Regions from separate parts of the Desulfovibrio sp. SGI.230 genome, predicted to be linked through region 1. Evidence: riboswitches for the same ligand, from Rfam matches in the RefSeq annotation. Region 1 holds a riboswitch; the other holds the start of a gene.

Evidence for each region. A riboswitch is a leader RNA that binds a small molecule or an ion and turns the genes downstream of it on or off. The one in region 1 is predicted to bind cobalamin.
Region 2: it holds a riboswitch for cobalamin, as region 1 does, so the genes downstream of both, ACQRAG_RS08575 (anaerobic ribonucleoside triphosphate reductase) here and ACQRAG_RS09570 (sirohydrochlorin cobaltochelatase) in region 1, are expected to answer to the same signal.

Annotation. Positions count from the first base shown of each region.
Region 1 covers NZ_JBNPKS010000012.1:51,366-55,226, reverse strand. Annotated here, with positions in the region: gene ACQRAG_RS09575 (phenylacetate--CoA ligase) at 1-450, shown strand, start outside; gene ACQRAG_RS09570 (sirohydrochlorin cobaltochelatase) at 972-1,859, opposite strand; cobalamin riboswitch at 1,881-2,078, opposite strand; gene ACQRAG_RS09565 (SAM-dependent methyltransferase) at 2,721-3,593, shown strand.
Region 2 covers NZ_JBNPKS010000009.1:96,652-100,512, forward strand. Annotated here, with positions in the region: gene ACQRAG_RS08575 (anaerobic ribonucleoside triphosphate reductase) at 1-1,892, opposite strand, end outside; cobalamin riboswitch at 2,090-2,266, opposite strand; gene larA (nickel-dependent lactate racemase) at 2,622-3,861, opposite strand, start outside.

The DNA.
Region 1 (3,861 bases):
GGCGAGATGGTGGTCACCAGCCTGCGCAAGGAGGCCGTGCCCCTGCTGCGCTACCGCACCCACGACCTGTCCCGCCTGCTGCCCGGCGACTGCCCCTGCGGCCTCAGCATGCCCCGCCATGACCGCATCCTCGGCCGCTCCGACGACATGATCATCTACCGCGGCGTCAACATCTACCCCGGCCAGATCATGGACGTCATCGGCGCCTTCCCCGAACTGGGCGGCGAATATCATGTGGAACTGACCCGCGACGACCGCTCGCTGGACCACATGACCCTGACCGTGGAACGCGCCCAGGGCGCCACCTCCGGCGGCGATGCCCAGCTGGTGGCCGCGCTGGAACAGCGTCTGCACAAGTCCCTGCTGGCCCGCGTGGCCGTGAAGCTCGCCGACCACGCCAGCCTGCCCCGTACCTTCAGCAAGTCCAAGCGCGTCACCGACCTGCGCTAGGGCGGTGGTTGTTTTTTGAGGGGGGAAGGGGCCCTTTTTGAAAAAAGGTCGCCCCTTCCCCCCTCAAGCTCCCCCCATCCCTCCCAAAAACTTTTGTTCTGATCAGTGACGGTCCGCCTGACCACGGCGGGCTTTCTTCGTGCGTCCGTCCCCAGGGCGCGCGGAAGAAGGGGACAGTAAGCGGGCCGGGGAGATATGATTGTTTTTTCATGGGAAGGGAACGGCCAGGAACTTCGATAAACGGTCGCCCAGTGTGGGGCACCTAAAAAAGCCAATAGAAAAGGACGCCATGCGTGGCGTCCTTTTCTATTGGCTGAATCTATGATCCTCGCGTCTGCGACCGTCTGGCTGGCGGGGCTGCGGGCTGCCTGTCCTGTGCCGAATGCCTTGCCCTCTCAGACAGCGACGGGGACCATCCGGCCGGACCGGAGAAAAAGTTTTAGGGGGGAAGAGGGGTTCCAAGGGGAGAAGGGAGACCCTTTTCCAAAAGGGGCCCCGTCTCCCCTTGGCAGCATCTTGTCTTACTGCTTCAGCAGATCGTCCTGGCTGTCGCGGGCATGGCGCACGAAGACGGCGCGCACGCCGGGCAGCTCGCCCAGACCGGTGAGTACGGGGCGGGGGGTGAGGCCCAGGGCGCGGATCTGCGAGGCCCAGGAATCGGACTCGTCACCGGCCAGGTCGTTGCGGGCATGGTCCCCGGCTACCACCATGAAGGGCTGGAGCCAGATGACGGACGCGCGGCTGGTCTTGATGGCGGCAAGCACCTGGTCGAAACCGTGCGAGCCTTCCACCGTGGCCAGCACGGCCAGGTTGTCGGCATCGGCCAGGGTGGCGCGCATGCCTTCGATGATCATGTCGCCCCGGCCGTGGCTCTGGCCGTGGCCCATGAGGGCCAGCAGCTCGCCGGACTTGCGCTTGCCTTCGGTGGCGCCGAGGACGGCGCGGCAGACATCTTCGGCATCCTGCCGGGATTCCAGCAGCGGGCGGCCCAGATAGACGGCCTTGAAACTGTCGGGATGGCGGACCAGCCAGCTGACGAGCAGGCGCTCCATCTCGCTGAATTCCTCCCCGGCCACCACATGCAGGGACTGGACGCGCACCACGTCCACCTTTTGCCGGGCCAGCTCTTCCAGACCGGCGGCCACGTCACCGATGTGCACGCCCTTCTTTTCCAGCTTGGCCCGGATGATGCTGGAGGTATAGGCCCAGATCACGGGGCTGTGGGGGAAGGCGGCCTTGAATTCCTTGTCGATGGCGGTCAGGGCGGGCTGGGCCTCGGGCACGCTGGTGCCGAAGGCCACCAGCAGCAGGCCTTCCTTCTGGGCCGCCAGGGCAGGCAGGGCCAGGCAGAGGGTGAGCAGCAGGGCCAGCAGCGTGGAGCGCAGGGATGTTGTGGGGATGCGACGCATGGAACCTCCTCAATGACGCGTTGAAAGGTTAGGGATGGAGCGGGTATTCGGACTTGAGGGAATGGGGAGGCATGCCTCCGGGCCTTTGCTTCGCCTTCACCGTGACGGCTGGCTGTCGTGGCGTGTCGCCAAAGAAGCTCCGTACCCTCTTACCGCAGCGCGACTGTTTCCGATTTGCACGGAATTCCCCGCATGGATGCGCCATCAGAAACGGTTTGGGGCACAAAAGTCAAGCCGGGCGGAAAAGTAAAAGCCTGCGCTGTCCGGGAGATGCGGGGGGAAGGCTCCTTTTGTCCGGCCGTTGCGTCACGGGCGGCGCTGGTCCGCGAGGGGAGGACGGCCCTGCTTTTTTTCGCCGCTCGGGCCATCCCCGTCGCCGAAGGAGGCTGGCGGACGCTTGGCCTTGTCCGGGCTTTGGGCTATGCTGATCACATGAGTACGCACAGTCGATCATTTCCCGCGCCCCGTCGTGGCGCCCTCCATGAGGAGCAGGCCCCGCAGGAAGCCGACAGGGAAGAGAAAAAACGTTCAGCGCCCCGCCGTCGCAGCGGGGGCAAGGCCAGCCCGGAGCAGGGCGCGGACAGGCAAGGCCCGTCCCGCCGTTCCGGGCGTCGTGTTTCCGGGGAGCCGGCAGCGCAGGCTCCCGCCCGGGCCAAAACGGGCTGGGGCAAGAAGGCGGAACAGCCGGAACATGCCGCCGGGGAGGCCCATGCCCTGCCCCGCTGGCGGCAGGAGCGCCGGGAACAGCGGCGCGAGGCCCGGCAGCAGGAGCAGGTGCTCCTGGCCCGTCGCTGGCCCGACCTGCCCCGTTCGGCCCTGCCCAAAGAAGATTTCAGCGTGCAGGTGGCGGCGCGTGACTACATGCAGCCCCTGCTGGAAGAGCTGGGGGACCGCGTCATCACCGTGCGTGGCCGTCTGGTGCTGGCCAGAGGCACGGAGCCCGCGGCCTGGGCCCAGAACGTCTGGACGGAACCGCGCTGGATCCCCATCACCTCCATCGGCAGCGGGGCACGGCAGCTCTCGGCCCTGCAGCGCAACTGGCGGGCGCACATCCCCACCCTTGGCGGACATGTGCGGCGTCTGCGCCTTATGCAGGAGCAGCTGCCCTACGTAGCGGCACGGCCCCTGCACTTCGGCACGCCCGCCCCGTCCGCACCGCTGGGGGCCTTCACCCTGTGGGAAAAAGACCTGATGCTGGCCTCGCCGTGCACCACCTCGCCCTTTGCCGACGGGGAAGTGCAGTTCGTGGAGAACCGCGAGGACCCGCCGGGCCGCGCCTACCTCAAGCTGTGGGAAGTCTTCACCCTGACCGGGCGCACGCCCGCGCCGGGGGAACTGTGCATCGACCTGGGCGCCGCACCGGGCGGCTGGACCTGGGTGCTGGGGCGGCTGGGCTGCCGCGTGTTCAGCGTGGACAAGGCCGAGCTGGCGCCCCAGGTGGCGGCCATGCCCGGCGTCAACCACTGCCTGGGCAGCGGCTTCGGCCTTGAGCCGCGCCATGTGGGCCAGGTGGACTGGCTGTTCTCGGACATGATCTGCTACCCCGACCGCCTGCTGGAGACCGTGCAGGAATGGCTGGCGGCCGATGCCTGCCGCAACGTGGTCTGCACGCTCAAGTTCCAGGCCCAGACCGACCACGAGACGGCGCGGGCCTTCGCGGCCATCCCGGGCGGCCGTCTGCTGCATCTTTCCTGTAACAAGCACGAGCTGACCTTCGTGAAGCTGGCCGACTAGACCATCCTTTCCATCGCCATGATGCGGGCATGCCGTCGCCGGACGGTGTGCCCGCTTTGCGTTTTTCCGGTCATCGCAAGGGCGGGCGGCGATGGGCCTATGCAGCCATGGCAGGCGGGAGGCGGAGCCCTTGCCGTCCAGGCTCTGCAGGACGGCAGCCTTGCGGTGCCGCGCCTTCCTTTTTCTTTTCAGGAACCATTGTCAGGAATGGGGAGCTCTTTTCCCTGTCCTTTCACGACGTTCCGTTCGCCGTCCATGGCGTGGAAAG
Region 2 (3,861 bases), on a different contig from region 1:
CGGTCCGTAACTCCCTTGATGACGCCGTACTTCTTGCGGTCCAGGGCCACGAAGCGGCCGCTCAGACCTTCGGCAGGCGTAGCGATCAGGGTAAAGTTGAGATGCGTCTTGACGGCTTCGTCATCGCAGCGCTTGCGCATGTGTTCCACGATGCGCAGGCCCAGCTTCTGGGACTCTTCGCTCTCGCCGTGATGCTTGCCGGTCAGGGCCACCAGGGTCTCGGCCAGACCGATGAAGCCCACGGTCAGGGTGCCGTGCTTGAGCACTTCGGCCACGCTCTCGTCCCAGTCCAGCTTTTCGGAATCCAGCCAGATGCCGTTGCCCATCAGGAAGGGATAGTTGCGCACCTTCTTGGAGCACTGGATGTCGAAGCGGTGCAGCAACTGACGGAACACCAGGTCGATCTGATCGTCCAGCAGCTGGAAGAAGCGGTCCAGATCGCCCTTGGCCTCGATGCCCAGACGGGGCAGGTTGATGGACGTGAAGCTGAGGTTGCCGCGGCCGCAGGTCACCTGGCGGTCGGGGTCGTACACGTTGCCCAGCACGCGGGTGCGGCAACCCATGTAGGCCACTTCGCTGTTGTAGTCACCGGGCTTGTAGTACTGCAGGTTGAACGGCGCATCCAGGAAGCTGAAATTGGGGAACAGACGCATGGCCGAGGTCTTGATGGCCATCTTGAACAGGTCGTAGTTGGGGTCGCCTTCGTTGTAGTTGACGCCTTCCTTGACCTTGAAGATCTGCACCGGGAAGATGGAGGTCTCGCCGCTGCCCAGACCGGCCTGGGTGGCCAGCAGCAGGTTGCGCACCACCATGCGGCCCTCGGCGGAGGTGTCGGTGCCGTAGTTGACGGAGCTGAAGGGCACCTGCGCACCGGCGCGGGAATTCATGGTATTCAGGTTGTGCACGAAGGCTTCCATGGCCTGGTAGGTGCGGCGGTCGGTGATGCGCAGGGCTTCCTCGGCGGCGTAGGCATGGGCGGCACGCACCAGATCGCGCTCGTTCTCGGCCACCAGGCCTTCCATGCGCTTGCCCAGTTCGTCCACATCGGCCATGCGGATGGCGGGCATCACGGGCAGCAGGATCTGCTGGCTGAATTCCTCGGCCTGGGCGGCATCCATGCCGGTCCTGATGCGCACGAAGGCGGTGAAGGCATGGCGGTATTCCTTGCGGAAGGTCTTGGCCACGCCGCCGGCCATGGCGTAATCGAAGTGCGGCACGCTCTGGCCGCCGTGCATCTCGTTCTGGTTGGCCTGGATGGCGATACAGGCCAGGGCGGAATAGCTCTCGATGGAATTGGGCTCGCGCAGATGGCCGTGACCGGTGGAGAACCCGTTGCGGAACAGCGGGATCAGGTCGATCTGGCAACAGGTCTCGGTGAGCATGTAGAAATCCTTGTCATGGATATGGATGTCACCGTTGATGTGCGCGGCCGAGGCGTCCTTGGGCAGGACATAGTTGTCGGTGAAATACTTGGCCCCTTCGGAACCGTACTTGAGCATGGTGCCCATGGCCGTATCGCCGTCGATGTTGGCGTTCTCGCGCTTGATGTCTTCTTCGATGGCGGGCGCGTAGGTCAGGGTCTTGTAGATCTCCATCAGGTACGATTCCGCGTTGCGGCGCTTGGTGTGCTCGGCGCGGTACAGGATGTAGGCCTTGGCGGTCTTGGCGTAATCGTACTGGATCAGGGTCTCTTCCACCACGTCCTGGATCTCTTCCACATGGCGGAGGTTCTGGGCTTCGAGCTTGCGGCAGACCTTTTCGGTGACGAACAGGAGATCCGTGGGGGACATGTCCTCGCCGGACGCCTTGTTGGCCTTGGTAATGGCATTGAGAATCTTGACGGAATCAAAGGCGACCTCGGTCCCGTCCCGCTTGATGATGCTCGCAAGCATGTTTTCCTGCTCCAGATCCAAAGATATTTGTTTTCCTGACCCGTTTTAGGGTCAACACAAAAGACCCTCCCTGTAGGGGAGGTCTCAGGCCCTGAAAAATCGCGAAAAAAAGGTGGAAAAAAGATACGGACGCCCGTCGACAGAGTGTCATGACGTCCCTTCCCAGCGGCAAAAACCCGTTGCCGTGAGGCTGTCCCCATGGACAAGCGGCAGAAGCAGGTCTTCCGGCTCGTCACCCTGCTCCCGGCCTTCCCGGCGGTTGCCAGTGGCACACGGGGGGAGCAGGTTCTGCGACTTACGGCGGCGGGTCCGCTCCCGGATCTCACGGGATTCCCGATGAAGCTCGTAGCAGCGCTTCTGCCCGCTCAAGATGGCAAAAGGTGCCCCAACTGTCAACACAGAGTTTTTGTAAGTATTTTACAACACTTTGAAATAATTGTAAAAAATCACAAGTCTGCGCCAAGACAGGCAATTTGCCAAAGTCCGCGCCAATTCTGGGCTGGCGGGATTTTTGAATCCGCAGACCACTCCGCCTGCGTCGTTTTTCACAACTTGCCGCCCTGCCGGAGCCCCCTTTTCCGCATAAAAAAAGGGCTCTCCTCCGGGAAGCGGGTCCCCTGCCAGACGCCCCTGCCGGATAACACAGCCCGCGTACGGACCGCGCATCCGGCGGGGCCCCGGTTTCAACCGGCGCGGGTACCCGAAGGTGCCCACGCCAGCCTGTGGTCGCTAGACCGCCAGCTTGGGCAGGGTCGAGGCGCCGTGCGGCATGATGATGGTGCGCACGTCCAGCTCCTGTCCCAGGAAATGGCGGGCCTTGTCCAGGGCCTCGTCCAGGCTATGGCAGACATGCATCTTCGTCTTGCCGAACAGGGCGGCATCCATGTCCGTCACCAGGATGAGGTTGTGTTTCTCGGCCGCCTCGGCAAAGAGGAAGCCCACATAGCTGCCGATGGAAAAAGTATCGCGCAGGGCCTTTTCACGGGCCTGCATGTCGCTGTAGGCGCAGATCTGCGTCTCCACATCGGGGTTGCCGAAGCCTTCGGAGCAGCGGGAAAGCAGGATCATGGTCCCGCCCGGCTGCACGGCGCTCAGGGCGTTGCTCAGCAGCTTGATGGTCTGGTAAAGGTTGATGTCCTTGGGGTAGCCGCCCGCGCTGGCCACCACCAGGGGCGTACGCTCGGGGATGGTCACGCCTTCCATGCTGTCCACCAGACGACAGGCCGCCGCATGGGACTGGACCCAGTCACCGGCAAAGGCCTTGATGATGCGGTAATCGTCATTGACCACCACATTGAGGCCGAAGCAGGGCCGGGCCATGGCCGCGGCCTCGAAGATGTCGGCATGGAAAATGTTGGTGTCCGCCATGTTGGCGCTGCGCACGTCGGCGTTGGTGCCGTTGCCGAAACCGGGGTTCAGGGCCTGCTTGTGATGGCGCTGGATGGTCTCGTAACCGGCGATGCCGGGCAGCAGCATCTTGCCGCCGCCACCGAAGCCCGCCAGGAAGTGGTAGACCACGCCGCAGGTGATGATGATCTTGTCACAGGCCATGGCGTAGCTGTTGAACCACACCGGCGTGCCGCGGCTGGTATCGCCCACGTGCACCAGATGGGCCGTATCGCGGCAGTCGTGGTCGATGACGCGGATACGGCGACAGATGTCCTCGCCCAGCAGACGGGCCTGCTCGTCGCCCATGTGGGCACGGTGCGTGCCCGTGGCCGTGACGATGAGGATGTCGCTGTCGGGGATGCCGCAGGCGTTGAGCTCTTCCACCATCACGTGGACGTAGACCGCGGGCGACTGCCACAAGCGGGTCACATCGGGCACCAGCAGGCAGATCTTCTCGCCGGGGTTGACGATGTCCTTCAGGCAGGGCGAGCCGATGGGATGGCGCAGGGCCTCACGCACGGCCTGATCCGGTTCCATGACCGGCAAGGACACAGGATTGGACTCCAGCACGGCCGCCAGG